3 regions of the Streptomyces sp. NPDC025833 genome follow, and region 1 is predicted to be linked to each of the others. Evidence: riboswitches for the same ligand, from Rfam matches in the RefSeq annotation. Region 1 holds a riboswitch; each other region holds the start of a gene.
What was found. Region 1 has a riboswitch for glycine ahead of ACZ4K2_RS35530 (PLP-dependent aminotransferase family protein). Riboswitches for the same ligand answer to the same signal wherever they lie in the genome.

Region 1 (6,453 bases):
TCGGCGTGACACGACTGGGGAACCGTTCGTGTACCGCTGTCACGTGTCTGCGGATGGCCTGCCCGTTCGGCTTCACTTCAGGTGGCGGGCGAAGAACCGGGCCCCGGCGTCGAGCTCGAACCGAGGGACGCCAGTGTGCCCGCCCACGTTGGCATGCAGCGTCTTCTCCTCGGAGCCGAAGGCGTCGTACAGGTCCAGGGCCGCCTGCCGGTCGTTCCCTTCATCGTCCCACTGCAGCAGGACCTGCAGCGGAATGGTGACCTGACGGGCCTCCTCGAACATGGCGGCGGGCACGAAACTCCCGGCGAAGAAACCGGCGGCCACGACGCGCGGCTCGACCACGGCCAGCCGGATGCCGATGGAGATCACTCCCCCCTCGTACCCGACCGGGCCGCCGATCCCGGGCAGCGACAGGATGGCGTCCAGGGCGGCTCGCCATTCCGGGACGGCCTTCTCGACCAGCGGGAGGATGAGGGCGTCGACCACCTTGTCACCGACCGGCTCGCCTGCTTCCACCGCCCGGCGCAGGTCGGCGCGGGCCTGTTCGACGGCGGGCCAACGGGGCCGGTCGCCGCTCCCGGGAAGCTCGATGGTGGCCGCGGCGAAGCCGTACGCCGCCGCGTAGTGCCGGGCCCGCCCCGCCAGCCGGGGATACATCTTGCGCAGCCCGAGCGGTGGGGGGCCGATCAGGATCAGCGGTGTCGGCGCGGACGCGGAGGCAGGAGTCCACAGAATGCCGGGGATCTCACCGAGGGTGAATTCGCGTTCGAGGACGCCGTCGCCGAGATGCTTCTCAGAGGTGAAGCGCATGGTCGTGCCTTTCGGGAGTGCTCGTGAACGGCGCTCCCGGACGACCTATCGTCCGACCGTGACCCCAGGGGGGAGCACCCATGTCGATACTGCGTTCACGGGTACCACCTCCTTGTTCTCCAGCACGGCCTTCGGAAACGTAGCAGTGCTCCCGGTGGTCCGCCAAGTGGATTCCTGCGCGGGCTCCGTGGCGGAAGGCCACGGAGCCGTAACACCTACAGCGACTGCCGTCCCGGCGCCGATCACGTCTGTCAGCGCATGTCCGCGAGGAGGGTGGTGAGTTCCGCTTCCTGTTGCGCCGGCGACATCGGCGGGTTCGGGTGGTCGATGCCGAAGGTCTTCAGGACCTGGTCCATCTGGGCGTCGATGAAGGTCCAACCGGTGTCGTCCAGCGGCTGCAACGAGGCTTGGTCGGCATCCCATAGGTCTCGCAGCGACTGGGCAGCGGTGTGGGCTCCGGTCGCGTGACCCGACCGTGCGTCCTTGAGCGAGGTCGACGCGAGTGCCTTCAGTGCGTTGACCTTCGCGGGCGGGAACTTCTCCACGGCCTGGCCGGGGGCAAGGTGGACGGTGGAGGTGGCGTCGGCCTCCGGCGCCGGGCCGACGTGTGGCTGGCCGTGCGCCCAGAGCAGCAGGCCCCCGGTGAGGAAGGCGAGGAGACCGAAGCCGGCCAGTGCGATGCGCTCCCTGCGATGGTCGGCGGTGATCTGCGGGGTGTGCGTGGCGTCGTAGGCCTCGGTCACGTCGGAGCGCGTCACCGTCAGGTAGACGACAGTCGCCAGGATCAAGCCGAGGAAGATCAGGCTGGTGGTGGAGGTGCCCAGCGCGAGGCCGGTCGGCTCGCCCGGCTGTGCGACCTTCGGGGAGGCGAGCCAGTCGCCGATGTTGGCGCCCAGCGGGCGGGTCAGGATGTAGGCGAGCCAGAAGGACAGCACCGGGTTCGCGCCTGACTTCCGCAGCAGCGTGATCGCCGCGATGAGGCCGAGCGGCAGCAGGACCGAGAATCCCGGGCTCCAGCCGGTGAGTTCGAGGGTCCAGTCGCCGGTCGCGGTGCCGAGCGCGAAGGTGACGAGAACGGCGAGCCAGTAGAACGACTCGCGCGGCAGCGTCGTGACCGAGTGGATCGAGAGGGTGCGCTCGCGCAGCCACCACACGCCGAAGACAACCGCGAGCAGGACCGAGAACACTGCTGAGCTGATCCACAGGGGCACGTCGAGTCGGTCGGTGAGGATGTCGGTGTACAGCGTGCCCGTGACACTGACGACGACCACGGTCAGCCAGTACGGGAAGGGGGCGTACCGCTTCAGTCGAAGCTGGACGCCCAGAACCCCTACGAACCCCGCGGTGAAGATCCAGGCCGTGTTCACCAGGCCGACGCCCAGCTTCATGTTGATCCAGTCGGCGAAACTCTCACCGACGGTCGTGCACAGGATCTTGATCACCCAGAACCAGATGGTGACCTCGGGAACCTTGTTCGGCATCAGCCGCCCGCTGTGGCGTGTGCGGGGTTCGCCTGTCGTTGTCATGCGGTGCAGGTTGACCCGGTCGACCTGCACACAACCTGACCACGCGATCGTCTACGGTGCGGGGAAGGTCACTTCGACGCGTCCGTGACCATCCGCGATCGCACGGACCGCCACTCCTGCGGACGCGGCGAGACGCCGCACCACGGCCAGCCCCAACCCGTGCCCGTCGCCGCTGGTCACGCCCGCATCGAAGACCCGGTCGACCTCCGCCGGATGGAATCCCGGACCATCGTCGAGGACATCGACCACGACGTCCTGGGGCTGGATGCGCGCCGTGACCCGAACATGCGAGCTCGCATGGCGCAGGCCGTTCTCCAGCAGGGGTGACAACACGGCCACGACGAGTTCGCCCGCCACGGCGACGGCGACGCCGGTCGGGATGGCAGCTCGATGGAGCGGCCGGCTATCGTCTGTCGTGCCGCCGTCCTGAGATCGCAGCGGGCGCCGTCACCGGTCCGTGTCCGGGCGGCACTCAGAATCGTCGTGATGGCAGTGTTCAAGCGGTCGACCTCCCTCAGAACGGACTCGGGCGCGAGGTCATGACCGGAGAGCTGCGCCAGCTGTGCCTCGCCCCGCAGGACCGTCAGGGGCGTCCGCAACTCGTGGGCGATCTCATCGGTGAGGCGGCGCTCGTCAGCGAGCGCGTTGTCTATGCGGCCGAGCAGGCGATCGAGAGTCCGACCGAGCTCTCCGAATTCGTCGCGAGGAACGCCGAGGTCGAATCGGCGCCCGGGTTCGTGATCCCCCCAGTCGTCGGCAAGAGCGGCCATCTCGTGAACCACCCGCAACGCACGACCCACCACGAGGTACGCGACGACGCCGGCGAGCAGGATCGTGATGCCACCCAGGACGAGCGACATGGCCAGGCTGCGCCGCTCTGACGTCGCGTACGGCGTCAGTTCCACCCGCACGACCGCCGCGACCCGGTGGCCTTCGAGGCGGATCGGCTGGGCGTACAGCAGGTACCTGCCGACCGTGGTGGTCTTGGGCTGCCCGGCGTCCGCAAGCGCCTTAACGCGACCAAGAAGGCTCCCGGGGACGATCCCGTCAACGAGGTGCCCATCGGCATACACCCACGAGACCGTGTCCAGGGCTTCGTTGCCGCTCTCGATCAGCACGACGTGGCCGCGGCGCACGGTTACGTTCGCCGCCACCGCCTCGGCACGCGTACGCGCCACAGTGTTCGCGTCGGCGTCGGTCACCCGGCTCAGCAAGACGTGCGAGACCATCACCAGCACTCCAGCCTCGTTGCTTGACGCGGTCAGTCCCTGCGTCGGGGCCTTGGTGCCCCCGGGCCTGGTTCTCTGGTGGTACGAGCGAGGACGTGGGCGACTGCCTCGTTCACGGTGCGAAGTTCTGTGTCGTCGCGGCACAGCGTCGGTAGGTGGGAGACGTCGAGGCTCAGCGTCAGGTGTGCCGCGGGCGTGTCGGTGGTGGAGGGGGCCGTGATCCGCCGTGGGGCGACGCCGAGTTCGTCGAGGGCTTGTGCGGCGTCCGGGCGGTTCGCGTACCCGCCGGGCAGTGACATCAGCAGGTGGTCGGTCTCGGTGGTGCCGGTCAGGACGCGTACTCCTGCTTCGGCGATGTCGTCGGCGAGGAGGCGGGCGGCGAGGAGGCGGGCGGCGCGCAGGCTGCGTGTCTGGTGGTCCCGGAACTGTGGTGAGGCCGCGTGGCGGAAGGCCGCGGCCCGTTCGGCCGTGCCCCAGCACGGGCTGTCGGCCTGTTGGCCGGGGAAGGCGGCTGTGTCGAGGGTTCGCGCGATGGCGGGGTCATCGGTGAGCACGACGCCGCCGACATGAGGATGTGTGGTGGTGGTGGCGATGTGGGCGTAGGGCAGGGGGCCGGCGTGGAGTCCGGCCGCGACCGGTCCGGCGACGTTCGCCATGTCCACCAGCAGCAGTGCGCCGACCGCGTCGGCGGCCCGACGCAGTCCCGCGTAGTCGACGTGCCGTGGGTACTCCGGGCGGCCCGCGATGATGAGCCGGGGGCGTCGGCTCTCGGCGATCCGGCGCACGTGCTCGGTGCAGGCGGGGGAGTGGCAGCCGTGCAGGGGGTAACGGATGAGGTCGTAGCGGTCCGCCGGGCCGTCCGGATGCGCCTGGGGTGTCGAGGTGGGGTCGGGGTCCGGCCATGGATGCGGCACGAGCACGGTGTCGCCCTGCCGGAGGAGCGCGGACATCACCAGTGTGTTGGCCTCGGGACCGGGGCGGCAGAGCACGCGGGCATGCGCTGCGCCGAACAGCTTTCCGGCCCGTTCGGCGGCGAGTCGTGCGTCGTCCTCGCTCTCCACGGCGGCCGACAACTCGGGATCCGTGTCACCGGAGAAGGACGGGAACGACGGGAACGTCTGGGACATGGGCGCTCCTTGCGAACGGGGCTGCACGCGACGTGAGAGCAGGCTGGGAGCGGCGTGATCAGCGCATCCACGCCGTTGCCGGTGTCCGGGCCGTTGCGCCGGGACTCACCGACGGCAGGTCGGCGGCGTGAGTGCGCGCGGCTGATGCCGCGGCGCCCCGGGGCCCGCGTCCGGTGGCGGGAGAGAGCGGACACGCCAGGGTGCGAGGAACGGGTGAGTCGTCGAGGCTCCTGGAGGGTGGAGCACGCGCGGGCGCGTGCGGCCAGATGGCCCTCCCCCTCTGTCATGAGCCTGAGAGCTTCACCGCGTAGAAGGAAGCGGCTTGCACCGTGGGCGAGACGCGTGGGGCGTCTGCTTTCCAGAGTCCGCCTCCGCTGTGCGGTAGGGGTGCCTGAGAGTTTCCGGGGAGGATTTGCTCCTTCGGCGCCGTCCCCGAAGGGACGGGCTCTCCCGCGCAGGATCGATGGCGGCGTGTTCGGTTGTGGTGATCCTCGGGCACGAGAACTTACGGGCGGAGCAACAGGCCGTCAAGTGCTGCCACAGGGCCGACAACGGGCTGACACCTAATCTCACTTGATGCCGAGCATGCCCGGCGGGAATTCTTCCGTGTCCGGTCCCACATGTCCGTGAACATGTGGATCGCGTGCAGGCGCTCACTCGCGAATCCACGCCGCCCCATGCACACCGGATTACGTCGATCGGCCGGGCGGCACTCCGGTGTCGGGAGGAGCGGAGAAGGTTCCGTGCGATGTCTGTTTTCCTATGCCGTCGGGGCGTTGCTCAGCACCTTGCCGGTGGTGGCGTCGACGATGACGTCCCGCACGCCGGTGTCGGTCGAGGTCGCCTTGGCGGTGACACGTATCCGGTAGGCGAGGACCGGTGTCTTGCCCGCCAGGGCGCTCACGACCAGCTCGGCCTGGCCGGCCTTGCCCGCGGCCGCGTCGGCCGCCGCGGCCCTGGCGTCGGCGGCGGACTTCTTCGGTGTGGTGCTGGCGAGGGAGATCGCGCGGGGGTCGCTCGGGTCACGCCCAGGTACTGGTCGCGGGCGTCCAGGTGAACGATCAGATCGGCGCCCAGCACCGCGAGGCCGTCGTGCGTGCGCTGGAACCGGACGTGCTTCTTGCCGTTGGCGTCCTGAAGGGCGTCCGTGGCCGTCAGCACGTCGTCCTCGGTCACGCCGGTTGCCGTCGCATGGGCGTGCGCGGCGGCGGCTATGACGGCGGGGGAAGCCTGGCGCGATGCGAGGGGGCCGGCGGCCCGCGCGGGCCGGCCGGGGGCGGCGGAAGCCGAACCGAGTGCGCTCGCACCCACAAAGCTTGTCGCAACCATGACAACCGCCTCGGAAGTGCGTATGGATGCTCCACGCATGGGGAACTCCTCAGGGGGAGGGGGGAGACTGCCTCTTGTGGACAGCAGCGGTGACGCAGAGGATCTTGCGTCGTCGCTGGGGCACTCTCTCCTCAGCACCCTCCCGGGAGCTATCCGTAGGCGCGCTTCTAGGTATCCCTATTTAATGAGCGCCGGCCGCCGCCCAGTCGGGGCCTCGACGGCGGTCCACTCCTGTCGGGCGCTGCCCTTCCGCGCCGGGACTTCAGCGTCAGCTGGTCCGGCCGTTCGCGTCGAAACGCTGGAGCAGGCGCGGAAGTCGCGCCGCCCATGCGGGAGTTGAAGCAGGAAGTCCAACAAGGACGTTGGTGTGGGCCGCCTGGCGGATGGCGGTGTCCTCGCGCGTTGGGCGTGCCGAGGGTGTGTTCTCGCGGG
Region 2 (6,453 bases), on a different contig from region 1:
CGGGGTCCGGCTCCGGCCACCGCTCCGCCTGTCACGCCCGCTGACCGCCCTCGCGACCTCTGTTCCGCAGCGCCGCCGCGCCGTGCGGCGTCCCACCCCCACGAAGAAATGGATCCACTCGCCATGCGACCGAGAACCGCCCCGGCCTCCGTACTCACCCTGGCCCTCGCCCTGACGGCCACCGCCTGCAGTTCCTCCGGTGCCGACGCGCCGGACGCCGGAGGGTCGGCCAAGGGCGCGACCCCCGCCGTGGCGTCGGCGAAGGTCGACTACAACCCCCAGCCCTACGACAACATCAAGGACGGAGGGACCTATACCACGCCCGGGACCTTCGACGACCAGGGCAACCCGTTCAACGCCAATGCCACCCTCACCGCCACCCGGGTGTGGTTCTGGTACAACCCCGATGTCATCACCTACTCCCCCACCGGCGACGTGCAGTACAACCCGGACTACCTCAGCGACGTCAAGGTCAGTGTCACCGGCGGCAACCAGCGAGTCGTCCTCACCCTCAATCCCAAGGCCGCCTACAACGACGGCACCCCGATCGACTGGCGGGCGGTCAAGGCCACCTGGCAGGCCAACAACGGCTCCGACAAGGATTACAACGCGAGCAACACCGAGGGGTACCGGAGCATCACCTCGGTCACCCGCGGTGCCGACGACAAGCAGGCCGTCATCGACTTCAAGGGCGTGGACCCCTGGTGGTCCAGCCTGTTCACCACGCTGCTGAACCCCAAGGCCGCGACGGTTGCCAACTTCAACGACGCCTACGTGAAGAAGGCCCACCCCGAATGGGGCGCCGGTCCGTACACCGTCGGCACCTTCGACACCAAGAGCGGCAACCTCACCTTCGTCCGGAACCCGAAATGGTGGGGGAAGAAGGGCAAGCTCGACAAGCGGATCTACGTCAACCTGGACTCGTCCGCGGCGACCAACGCGTTCAAGAACGGCCAGGTCGACTACGCCACCACGGGCAGCGCGGAGGGCCTGAAGCAGGTCAGCGGCGTCACCGGCACGGAAATCCGCCGCGGCGGCAGCCCGTTCGAGTACTCGCTGTACGTGAACTCGAAGTCCGCCGCCCTTCGGGACGTGCGGGTACGCAAGGCGCTGTTGCAGAGCGTCGACCGGACACAGATCGCCAAGATTCAGTTCCAGGGACTTGACTACTCCGAGCCGCTTCCCGGTTCGGCGCTCCTCTACAGCTTCCAGAAGGGGTACGAGGACAACGTCTCGTCGGTGATCAAGTACGCGCCAGGCGACGCCAGGAAGACCCTGGAGTCCGCCGGCTGGAAGGCCGGCAAGGACGGCATCCGCGAGAAGGCCGGCACCAGGCTCACCGTCCGCTACACCCTGCTCGGCGACGACCCGCTGGACAAGGCCACGGCCAACGCATTCGCCGCGATGCTGAAGCCGGTCGGCATCGGCGTCGACATCAAGAAGGCCGACGAGGCGGACTTCTCCAAGATCCTCAGCGATCGCGACTTCGACCTCTTCCTGTCCGGCAACCGTTCCACGGACCCCTTCGGCGCGCGCTACCTCTACCAGTTCTACGGCACCGACAGCGACTCCAACCTGACCGGTACCGGCACCCCGGAGCTGGACAAGCAGATCCACGCCGCCTCCGAGATATCCGACCCCGCCAAGCAGATCGCCCGCGCCAACGCCATCGAACGTGAGGAACTGGCGCAGTACGCCTTCCTGCCCCTCTTCAGCGGTCCGTCCGTCTACGGCGTCAAGAAAGGGCTGGCCAACGTCGGCGCCACGATATTCGGCACGCCGCTGCCGGAGACCGTCGGCTGGCAGAAGTAGCTCACGAGCGTGGCGGCCGCCCGGCGCGTCCGGTCACGCTGCGCTCGTGTCGTAGCCGGCCAGGAAGGGGCGCACCAGGGCGAGCAGGGCCTCCGGCCGGTGCAGCGGGATGATGTGGCCGCAGTCGTCGATGACGTGTCCGATGAGATTGTCGGTGACGGGCCCGAGTCGGCGTTCGCGGGAATGCGCTGCGCCGAACAGCTTTCCGGCCCGTTCGGCGGCGAGTCGTGCGTCGTCCTCGCTCTCCACGGCGGCCGACAACTCGGGATCCGTGTCAGCGGGAAAGGACAAGAACAACGGGAACATCTGGGACATGGGCGCTCCTTGCGAACGGGGCTGCACGCGACGTGAGAGCAGGCTGAGAGCGGCGTGATCAGCGCATCCACGCCGTTGCCGGTGTCCGGGCCGTTGCGCCGGGACTCACCGACGGCAGGTCGGCGGCGTGAGTGCCCGCAGCTGATGCCGCGGCGCCCCGGGGCCCGCGTCCGGTGGCGGGAGAGAGCGGACACGCCAGGGTGTGAGGAACGGGTGAGTCATCGAGGCTCCTGGAGGGTGGAGCACGCGCGGGCGCGTGCGGCCAGATGGCCCTCCCCCTCTGTCATGAGCCTGAGAGCTTCACCGCGTAGAAGGAAGCGGCTTGCACCGTGGGCGAGACGCGTGGGGCGTCTGCTTTCCAGAGTCCGCCTCCGCTATGCGGTAGGGGTGCCTGAGAGTTTCCGGGGAGGATTTGCTCCTTCGACGCCGTCCCCGAAGGGACGGGCTCTCCCGCGCAGGATCGATGGCGGCGTGTTCGGTTGTGGTGCTCCTCGGGCACGAGAACTTACGGGCGGAGCAACAGGCCGTCAAGTGCTGCCACCGGCCCGACAACGGGCCGACACCTAATCCCACTTGATGCCGAGCATGTCGGCGAGAAATCCGGCTCCACGAGGTGGGTGGTGCTATGGCTTTTCAGGGTGAGCTCGCACAAATCACGCGACGCGGCGGCAGGCGCGCTGTGGGAAAAGCAGCGACAGCCGAAAACCTCGGTAAGACGACGGCATAAAGAGAACAGGCATAGAGAAGAATCTCTCCGCTCCTTCCCGCGGTCTGAGTGCCGCCAGGCCGTTCGACGTTGATCGGAGCAGGCGGGACGAAACGGAACGCAAGGTGATCACCAGCATGTGCACGGGCATGCGTGCCCAGGCGTGCGGAAGAGCCTTCGGCGAGGAAGGCTCGCCGCCGAGCATGCCCCGATGTCCGGGCCGTCCGTGAACACCGCGTCACTGCCGCTCTTGCGCAAGGCCGGCGTCACCTGCTGAGCCGACAAGGGCCACGGACGCGCCGGGAGTACGGTCCGCATCCCGTAGTGGGGTCGGCAGGGGACGCTTTCCGCAGGGCGAAAGGCCGTCAACCGGCCCCACGCGCAGATCCGAGCCCTGGTCGAGCAGGCCGTCGCCACCCTCAAGTCCTGGCGACTCCTCCACAAGATCCGTTGCTCGGCCAACCGCGAAAAACGCGCAAGCACACCAAGCCTCTGGTGGAGACGGATTTCTTGGTCGAAAACCCATCTACCAGGGGCTTTACCTGCCTGTCACCCAACTGAGCTGAGCAGCGGCCAAGTTGAAGGGCTGACTGGCCGCAAGGGAAGCATCATAAACTGCCACCTTTGCGCAAGCGTTGCCATACCATTGCGGCAATCTTTCATGCGCAGACTGGCCGATTATTGGACCCTTTTAGGGATGTTCGCCGCCTTTACTTCTGTGAAATTTTCCTTTTGTTCCAATCGCCGCAAAGGCAAGCTATTTCTATCGGCCGAATGCCTGTCGGGTACCTGACAGGCCACCTTTCGGGCTGTCACTGTTCTGGTCACTCACCCACATGACGGAACCCCGTCAAGGGCCGAACCGGGCTACTCATCAGTGGCCCGCAAAGGAGTCGTCTGTGAGCAGCAAGTCCGTCCTTGGTGGCATAGCCTTCACCGCCGCCCTCGTCGTCGCCGCGCAGACCAGCGTCGCCCTCGCGGCCGACGGAACCCCCGTCACCCACAAACCGCTCTCCGTCGTCCGGCTGACGCCGGCTCAGGAGGTTGCGCTCGGCAAGAGCCAGGCCGCCCCCGTGGCCGAGAAGCTAGGCCTCGGATCCAATGAGCGGCTGCAGGTCGTCGCTGTGACTGCCGACTCCGACGGCGTCCACCACCTGCGCTACCACCGCACGTACAAGGGCCTGCCCGTCATCGGTGGCGACCTGGTCGCCCACGAGAGCGCCGGCGGCGTGATCCGCTCCGTCCAGCACGGCATCGGCGCGATCGACCTCGCCGGCATCAAGCCGAAGGTGTCCGCGGACAAGGCGCGCGCACAGGCCCTCGCCGCCGCTCGCACGTGGACCGCCCAAGGACGCTACGCCGCCAAGGGTCTTGCCAAGGACGCCACCGCGGCCAAGCCCGAGCTGGTCGTCTACGCCGCGTCCGGCTCCCCGCGCCTGGGCTGGCGGACCGCCGTCGACGGCACCCAGACCGACGGCACCCCCAGCCACCGCCTGGTCGTCACCGACGCCCACACCGGTACGGTCCTGTTCCAGACGGAGACCATCGCCTCCTTCGCCCCGACCGGGTACACCACGACGGACGGGAAGACCGCAAAGGCCAAGCCCACCGCTGCGGCCACCGGCACCGGTACCGGCTACTACGTCGGCTCGGTCCCGCTCACCACTTCAGTCTCCGGCACCACCTACACCCTGAAGGACCCGAGCCGGGGCGGTATCTACACCAACGACCTGGGCAACAAGACCAGCGGCAGCGGCACCACCTACACCGACACCGACAACGCCTGGGGCGACGGCGCCCTGTCCAACCGCCAGACGGTGGGGGTCGACGCGCAGTTCGGCGGAGCGACGACCTGGGACTTCTACAAGGACACCTTCAACCGCAACGGCATCAAGAACGACGGCAAGGGCCAGCTGAGCAAGGTCCACTACGGCAACGGCTACAACAACGCCTACTGGAGCGACTCGACCTTCAGCATCACCTACGGCGACGGCACCAGCAACGCCAAGCCGTTCACCGCGCTCGACGTGGCCGGCCACGAGTTCAGCCACGGCGTCACCAGCGCCACCGCCGGCCTGAACTACTCCGGCGAGTCCGGCGGCCTGAACGAGGCCACTTCCGACATCCTCGGCACGGCCGTCGAGTGGAAGGGCAACCTGTCCACCGACAAGCCCGACTACCTGATCGGCGAAGAGCTGAACCTTCGCGGCAACGGCAGCCCACTGCGCTACCAGGACAAGCCCTCCAAGGACGGCAGCTCGGCTGACTACTGGTCGTCCTCGGTGAAGAACCTCGACGTGCACTACTCGTCGGGCGTCGCCAACCACTTCTTCTACTTGCTGTCCGAGGGCAGCGGTGCGAAGACGATCAACGGAGTGTCCTACAACTCCCCGACATACGACGGCTCCACGGTCACCGGCATCGGCCGGGACAAGGCGATCGCGATCTGGTACCGCGCGCTGACCACGTACTTCACGTCCACCACCGACTACGCGGGCGCCCGCACCGGCACCCTCAACGCGGCCAAGGACCTGTACGGCAGCGGCTCCGCCGAGTACAACGCGGTCGCGGCGGCCTGGTCTGCGGTCAACGTCAAGTGACCCGGGTGTAAATCACGGAATGTGTGCTGAAGCCGGCGTGGGGAGCGGCCCGGCACACAGGCCCGATCCGGTCAGCCAGACCGGATCGGGCGTGGGCGGCTGCTCCGCGGAGGCCGGGAGCCTTCTGTGTGCCCACAGGCTGGCGAGGAGCATCAGCTGGCCCCGAGGGACACTCGATCATGGAGGTGTCCCGCCGGCTGCGGATCACTGCGGACACGGTCCGCACCTGGCGGCGTCGCTTCATCGAGCGGGGACTGGACGGCTTGTGCGACTGGCGGGCGTTCGCCCTGGCCCCGCACCGGACACAGACGTTCAAGCTGTCCACCGACCCGCTGTTCATCGACAAGGTCCGCGACGTCGTCGGTCGGCAGGTGGGGTCCGTGTTCGAGGCGTGGCCAGGCGGCCCAGGGGAGCGGGTTGTGTGGTCATCGCTCCCCCGGACCTGGTGCCCCGACCGTGGCGTGGCGGCGAGCAAGGTACGCGACTCTGCTCGCCGGACGCGGTGTGAGGGCCAGCCATGACGGGCGCAACGGTGACATGGCACAGCCGCCCCGCCTCTTCCAGGGTGGTTCCGTGCCGGATGCCGATGCACCCGGCTCAGCCGTGGACTCCCGGGCTGACGCAGGTGGCGACGGTCGCGCCGTCCGCCTGGGCGTCGAGGGTTTCGGAGGCGGTGGGGCGGTGGGCGGGTGAGGCCACGGCTCATTCGAAGGCGGACGCACTCTTCTTCCGGCCCATCGTCGCCCATGGGCCGAGTGCGAACCTGTCACTGTCCCGTCGTACTTCCAGGGCACTCGCGCCACCGAAGTGCGCGGGAACGAGCAACTCCCGTTCATCAGCCGCCCTCCCCAGAATCCGACGGCGACTGGTCACCGCTTGTTCCGGGGCCAGGCAGGCGTTGCTGTTGCAGCAGGGCTCAAGGATCTGCACCGGGCTGTGCAGCAGATCTCCGACGAAGACGGCCCGGTCGCTGCCGGAAGCGAGCCGCAGTACGGATGAGCCGGGAGTGTGACCGGGTGC
Region 3 (6,453 bases), on a different contig from region 1:
TCGACGGCGTACTTGACGTCCTTCGAGGTGATCGGCGTGCCGTCCTCGTACTTCAGGCCCGTACGCAGCTTGTACGTCCAGGTCTTGCCGCCGTCGCTCGGGACGCCCTTGCTCGCCGCGAGGTCCGGGACGAGGGTGTTGCCCTTCTCGCCCGCGCCGGGCTGGAAGGTCATCAGCGGGCGGGCCCACAGCCGGCTGAGGTTGTACATGTAGGCGTAGTACGTGTTGCCCGGGTCGAACGAGTCCGGGACGTCGGACAGCTCGTACGTGACCGTGCCGCCCTTCTTGTCGGACGCGTTGACGACGTCCTTGGTCGCGGCATTGGCCCCCGCCGACTTGCCGTTCTCGTTCTTGTTGTCATCGGCCTTGCTACAACCTGCAACAAACAGGCTGGCGGTGCCGATGGCCGCGATCGCGGCCAGCGCTGACCTTCGCATGATGGGCGCTTTCCCCTCCATTGTCGGAAACTTTTCGGGCTCTCCGCGGCCGGCGTCAGCGGCTGCGCGGGTCGAGAGCATCGCGGAGACCGTCGCCGAGCAGGTTGAACGCGAGGACGGTGAGGAAGATGGCGAGGCCAGGCACGATCATGAACTGCGGGTCGACCTGGTAGTAGGTGACCGCTTCACGGAGCATGCCGCCCCAGGACGCCTGTGGGGGCTGGATGCCGACGCCGAGGAAGCTCAGCGACGCCTCGAAGAGGATGTTCGTCGGGATGAGCAGCGTCGAGTAGACGATGATCGGGCCCACCAGGTTGGGCATCAGCTCCCGGAACAGGATGTAGGGAGCCTTGGCACCCATGCCGCGCGACGCGTCCACGAACTCGCGCTCGCGCAGGGCGAGGGTCTGGCCGCGCACGATCCGGCCCAGGTACGGCCAGTTGAAGAAGCCGATGACGAAGATCAGCACGCTCAGGTGGAGGGGCAGGCCCTCCAGGCCGAAGGCGCCGCCCTGGAGGGTGGCGGAGATGGAGATGGCGAACAGCAGGAGGGGGAAGGCGAGGAACGTGTCCATCAGCCGGCTGATGATCGAGTCGACCCGTCCGCCGTAGTAGCCGGCCACGACACCCATGATCGCGCCGATCACGTTCGACAGGATCGTGGCGCCGAAGGCCACCACCAGCGACACCCAGGAGCCCTCCAGGACACGGGTGGCGATGTCCCGGCCGAACTTCGGGTCGACGCCGAGCGGGTGGTCCGCGCTCATGCCGCCCCAGCTCCCCTTGGGGAGCGAGGTGTCCGGGGTGATCAGGTCCTGGTTGAAGGCGTTGGGGTCGAGTCCGAAGATCGACTGGATGGGGCGCGAGAGGACGGCGAGGAGGATCAGCAGGATCACGATGACGCCGCCGGCGACGGCGACCTTGTCCTTCTTGAACCGGGCCCAGGCGATCTGGCCCAGGGAACGACCCTCGATCTGCCCCTTACCGGCACCCTGCAGCACAGCCTCCGGCTGTGCCTCGGCTGCCGCCCCGGTGGTCTCGATCGGTGCGGTCACGGTGAGCGACCCCTCTCGCCGGTGGTGACCGGCCTGCGCCTGCCGCGGATTGCGGCTTTGTCGACTTGCCATCGATCACGAGGTCTCGGCCTCGTGTCTGAACCGCGAGTCTTCAGCGTGGTTGTGATCACCCGCCAGATGTGACGGCGAAAGTATGCGCAACCGTGATGCAGTCCGGGGGATTCCGTTATCCGAACAGTGGGTAACGCCTCCCGGACGTGGTCCAGTTGGGACAGAACGGCGATTTTGCGCGGTTCGGGACGTTCAGGCGATGTCTACGCGCGCAGAAGAACGCCTATGCCGCAAATTCTGCCCCGCGCCCCAGGCGAAGGCCGCGCGGCCGAGTTGTCCGCCGGCGTCGGCGCCCCCGCCGTCCGGGGAGGCGCCGCGCGGTCCGGCCGCTCAGTAGCCGCCGTGCGCCGGCGGGTAGCCGTAGCCGCCGGCCGGGGCGTGCGGCGGGGCCGGCGCCTGGAGCTGCGGCGCGGCGGCGTGCGCCTCGCGGTCGTAGAAGGGACGCGCGCGGGCCCGCATCCACATCACCACCGGGTCGTGACCGTCGGTCATCGCCACCGTGGACACCGGCAGGCCGTCCGGGACCGCGCCGACGGAGCTCTGCATCATCCCGCGGACCGAGTCGACCGCGGCGGGCGAGGTGTCGTACACGTCCAGGCCGATGGCGAGGTACGGCGCCCCGAGCGCGGGCTGCACCCAGGCGCGGCGCAGCGAGCGGAGCGCGGGGGTGCGGTGCGCGTTCTGCGCGAGCAGGGCGTAGAACTGCGGGATCTCGATGCCGGGTTCGGACAGGCGCAGCGGGCCGGCCGGCTGGCGCTCCAGTCCGGCGGCGATGCGGCGCAGGTCCAGCCAGGGCACGCCGACGCCGCCGCCCGGGGCGTGCGGGTTGAGCCAGAGGCCGTAGTGGTCGGGGTAGAGGGTGCGGGCCACGTCCAGGCCGTCGACCACCTCGTAGGAGCGGTTCCAGCCACTGGCCGACAGCTCCTGGGCGGAGGTCACGCAGGGGGCGTAGTGGAAGCCGTCCACCTCCATGTCCCCGTACTGGGCGTCCCGGGAGCCGGCCTGACCGTGCCACAGGAGCATCCAGATCTGGCCGGCGGACGGGGTGGCGAGGGCGCGCAGCAGGGCCTCGTACGCGTCGTAGCGTCCGGGCGTGACCTGGCGCACCATGTGCTCGACGCTGCCGCTGTGGCTCGCGCTCACCTGTCGTACCGGCCCTTCTGGGAGTCGTCCCGCGTTGGGGAACAGCTTAAGCGTCCGGCACGCCCGGGCCCCGTGCCCGTTCGCCGGTGCGGGTGCCCGTACCTCGCCGCGCGGTCGCGCGCCCCCCGCGGGCGGCTCAGTGACCGTGCTGGTAGAACGGGCGGACGTGCTGTTTCAGCCAGCCGGCGACCGGATCGTCGGTCACGTCCAGCAGGACCAGGTTGACCGGCCAATTGACCGGGACTTTGCCCAGGGCCCGGCCCAGTGCCTGGAGGGGCAGGGCGCGCAGGTCGCCCTCCCACTGGGAGAGTTCCACGCCGACGAACATCACCGGGTCGGCCGTCTCGACGGCCGCGAGGCAGCGGCGCGCGGTGAGGACCACGCCGGTGTCGGCGAACTCGGCGGAGGCCGCGGCGAGGAAGTCGACCGGGTCGTCCTGCCAGTCGGGCTCGAAGAGGCGGACCCGGCCGCCGGTGCCCGGGCCGTCGAGCGGGGTGCGGCCGGCGCGGCACAGCTCGGCCACGGCCTGCGGCGGCAGGGGCATGCCGACCACGCCGTCGGGGTTGAGGGCGAGGCCGACCTGCGGGGGCAGGCCGCGGGCGAACTCCACCGCCGGGGCGACGGTGTACGACATGTGGGGCCCGGCCGCCAGCCGGAGCTGCTCCTCGGAGCTGAACACCGGGACGTACGCCTGGCCTTCGGCCTCCAGCGTCGGCAGGTCGAGCTGGCCGCTGTCCGGGCCGCCGCCGGAGGGCAGCGGGATCCACAGGAGGCTGCGGCCGAGGACCTCGACGATCCGGCCGCCCGCCGTGGGGATGCCGAGGGAGGCCGACAGCACCTCCTCCAGTTCGTTGCCGGGCCAACCGCCGTGCGGGTGGGGGTGCGCCTGTGCCGGGAAGTCCGCGGGAATGTCCGCCGGGAAGTCCATCTGCCTACCGCCTGCTGGGAACCACTGTCGGGAGCCTGAAGGCTATCGGGTGGCGGTGACAGTCCCTCATCCCGTGAAGCCCACGCGGACGAGGACGTCCGCCGCGTCCCGGTCCAGCAGCACCGCCGCGCCGCAGCCGGCGGGGAGTTCGCCCCTCTCCACCGCGCCCAGCAGGCGGGCGGTGGCCCGGCGGTGGCGGCGGAAGGCGTAGCGGGAGACGCCCCGGCCGCGTTCGCGCTGGCCCTCCCGGGCCCGGCCGGGGGTGACGTCGAGGAGCAGCAGGTGCAGGGTGGCGCCGCGCCGCCGGGCCTCGCGGCCCAGCCAGGCGCGCACCCAGGGCTGGGTGCCGCAGTCGTGCACGACGACGCCCTCACCGGTGCGCAGGGCCCGGCGGAGCCCGGCGTAGTGGGCGAGGCGGACCAGCGGGCGGTACAGCGCGTACGGGAGCCGGCGCGGCATGCGGGCGTCCCAGCGGTCGCGGGTGTCCTGGGAGTCGACGCGGTGGCCGGCGACCGCGCGGTGCATCAGGGTGGACTTGCCGCTGCCGGGCAGGCCGGTGACGACCACCAGGTCGCGGGGGCCGAAGAGCAGGGCGTGCGGGCTGCGGCCGGCGCGGTCGCGCAGGTCGCGGACGACCGGCGCGGGACGGTCCGCGGAGCGCTCGCGGGCCGGGACGGAGGGCTGCTCCGGCACCGCGAGACCGGCGCCGGCGGCGTAGGCCGATGTCCTGTTCACCGTGATCGTCCTCCCCAGTGGGCACGGTCATGACCCGTACCCGTCGCGTGTAAAGAGAAGGTAATGCGCAACGGTCGGCGGTTCATGCGCGTAGTGCCACAGGTCGGTTACAGATGCGGACCCTGACGGGCCGGGGCGCGGCGTGCAATGATGTGCCCGCCAACTGCATACCGGCCGTTCGAATCCGCGCGGGAGAGTTCCCAGCAGTCCTCGCTGGGGCGCCGAAGGAGCAAGTCCCTCCCTTGAATCTCTCAGGCACCGTTACCGCGTGGGCGAGGCACATCTGAAAAGCGGGCCGCCGTGACGGCGGCTCCACCCAAGGTGCAAGCCGTGACCACCCCGCGGGGCGGTCGAGGCGAACCTCTCAGGTTCCGATGACAGATGGGGAGGAACTTTCCTCGCCCCATCCCTGTGCCCTGGGAGACGACCGACCGATGAGCAGTACCGAACTCCGCCACACCGCGCTGGACGCGCTGCACCGCTCGCTCGGTGCGACGATGACCGACTTCGCCGGCTGGGACATGCCCCTGCGCTACGGCTCCGAGCGCGACGAGCACGTCGCCGTGCGCACCCGGGCCGGGCTCTTCGACCTGTCCCACATGGGCGAGATCGCCGTCACCGGCGCCGGGGCCGCCGCCCTGCTGAACTTCGCCCTGGTCGGCGACATCGCCTCCGTCGGCGTCGGCCGCGCCCGCTACACCATGATCTGCCAGGCCGACGGCGGCATCCTGGACGACCTGATCGTCTACCGGCTGGCCGAGACCGAGTACCTGGTCGTGGCCAACGCCTCCAACGCCCAGGTGGTCCTGGACGCGCTGACCGAGCGCGCCGCCGGCTTCGACGCCGAGGTCCGCGACGACCGGGACGCCTACGCGCTGATCGCGGTCCAGGGCCCGGAGTCCCCCGGCATCCTGAAGTCGCTCACCGACGCCGACCTGGACGGCCTGAAGTACTACGCCGGCCTGCCCGGCACCGTCGCCGGTGTCCCCGCGCTGATCGCCCGGACCGGCTACACCGGCGAGGACGGCTTCGAGCTGTTCGTGAAGCCGGAGCACGCCGTGGAGCTGTGGCAGGCGCTGACCGCGGCGGGCGAGGGCGCCGGCCTGGTGCCGTGCGGCCTGTCCTGCCGGGACACGCTGCGCCTGGAGGCGGGCATGCCGCTGTACGGGCACGAGCTGACCACCTCCCTGACCCCGTTCGACGCCGGTCTGGGCCGTGTGGTGAAGTTCGAGAAGGAGGGCGACTTCGTCGGGCGCGAGGCGCTCGCGGAGGCCGCCGAGCGGGCCGCCTCCAAGCCCCCGCGCAAGCTCGTCGGCCTGGTCGCCGAGGGCCGCCGGGTGCCGCGCGCCGGGTACGCCGTCGTCGCCGGCGGCGAGGTGGTCGGCGAGGTCACCTCCGGCGCCCCCTCCCCCACCCTGGGCAAGCCGATCGCGATCGCCTACGTGGACGCGGAGCACGCGGCGCCGGGCACCGCGGGTGTCGGCGTGGACATCCGGGGAAGCCACGAGCCGTACGAGGTCGTGGCGCTGCCCTTCTACAAGCGTCAGAAGTAGCGACCGGGCGCGGTCGCGGGCGGGGCCCGGTCCCGTGGCCGGCGCGTGACCCTGCGCACACTCACCCGCCCACCAGCGGTTTCCTCACTCCCCCGTCATCAGCACTCCCGCGCGTACAGGAGAATTCAGGCCATGAGCAACCCCCAGCAGCTGCGTTTCAGCAAGGAGCACGAGTGGCTGTCGGACGCCGAGGACGGCGTCTCGACGGTCGGCATCACGGAGCACGCCGCCAACGCGCTCGGTGACGTCGTCTTCGTCCAGCTCCCCGAGGCCGGCTCCACGGTGACCGCGGGCGACACCTGCGGCGAGCTGGAGTCCACGAAGTCGGTCTCCGACCTGTACTCGCCGGTCAGCGGTGAGATCACGGAGGTCAACGAGGACGTCGTCAACGACCCCTCGCTGGTGAACTCGGCCCCCTTCGAGGGCGGCTGGCTGTTCAAGGTACGCGTCTCGGAGGAGCCGGCCGAGCTGCTCTCCGCCGACGAGTACACCGCCTTCACCGCCGGCTGAGGAGTCGTAGTCACATGACTG

Region 2: linked by a shared signal. The riboswitch ahead of ACZ4K2_RS21630 (alpha/beta hydrolase) and the one ahead of ACZ4K2_RS35530 (PLP-dependent aminotransferase family protein) in region 1 are both predicted to bind glycine.
Region 3: linked by a shared signal. The riboswitch ahead of gcvT (glycine cleavage system aminomethyltransferase GcvT) and the one ahead of ACZ4K2_RS35530 (PLP-dependent aminotransferase family protein) in region 1 are both predicted to bind glycine.

Annotation. Positions count from the first base shown of each region.
Region 1 is NZ_JBVHNF010000033.1:23,588-30,040, reverse strand. Features, by position in the region: gene ACZ4K2_RS35550 (alpha/beta hydrolase) at 73-810, opposite strand; gene ACZ4K2_RS35545 (COG4705 family protein) at 1,062-2,336, opposite strand; gene ACZ4K2_RS35540 (ATP-binding protein) at 2,388-2,669, opposite strand; partial or broken gene ACZ4K2_RS35535 (histidine kinase dimerization/phospho-acceptor domain-containing protein) at 2,849-3,106, opposite strand; gene ACZ4K2_RS35530 (PLP-dependent aminotransferase family protein) at 3,598-4,692, opposite strand; glycine riboswitch at 4,971-5,056, opposite strand; glycine riboswitch at 5,062-5,155, opposite strand; gene ACZ4K2_RS35525 (PepSY domain-containing protein) at 5,453-5,695, opposite strand; gene ACZ4K2_RS35520 (hypothetical protein) at 5,593-5,868, opposite strand.
Region 2 is NZ_JBVHNF010000011.1:301,604-308,056, forward strand. Features, by position in the region: gene ACZ4K2_RS21620 (dipeptide ABC transporter ATP-binding protein) at 1-44, shown strand, start outside; gene ACZ4K2_RS21625 (ABC transporter family substrate-binding protein) at 124-1,812, shown strand; partial or broken gene ACZ4K2_RS21630 (alpha/beta hydrolase) at 1,846-1,989, opposite strand; glycine riboswitch at 2,406-2,491, opposite strand; glycine riboswitch at 2,497-2,590, opposite strand; partial or broken gene ACZ4K2_RS21635 (transposase family protein) at 3,035-3,299, shown strand; gene ACZ4K2_RS21640 (M4 family metallopeptidase) at 3,733-5,433, shown strand; partial or broken gene ACZ4K2_RS21645 (helix-turn-helix domain-containing protein) at 5,598-5,798, shown strand; gene ACZ4K2_RS21650 (MBL fold metallo-hydrolase) at 6,136-6,453, opposite strand, start outside.
Region 3 is NZ_JBVHNF010000003.1:132,855-139,307, reverse strand. Features, by position in the region: gene ACZ4K2_RS05725 (ABC transporter substrate-binding protein) at 1-437, opposite strand, end outside; gene ACZ4K2_RS05720 (ABC transporter permease) at 493-1,491, opposite strand; gene ACZ4K2_RS05715 (enhanced serine sensitivity protein SseB C-terminal domain-containing protein) at 1,894-2,673, opposite strand; gene ACZ4K2_RS05710 (enhanced serine sensitivity protein SseB) at 2,843-3,634, opposite strand; gene ACZ4K2_RS05705 (AAA family ATPase) at 3,701-4,369, opposite strand; glycine riboswitch at 4,549-4,646, shown strand; glycine riboswitch at 4,647-4,760, shown strand; gene gcvT (glycine cleavage system aminomethyltransferase GcvT) at 4,804-5,922, shown strand; gene gcvH (glycine cleavage system protein GcvH) at 6,055-6,432, shown strand; gene glyA (serine hydroxymethyltransferase) at 6,447-6,453, shown strand, end outside.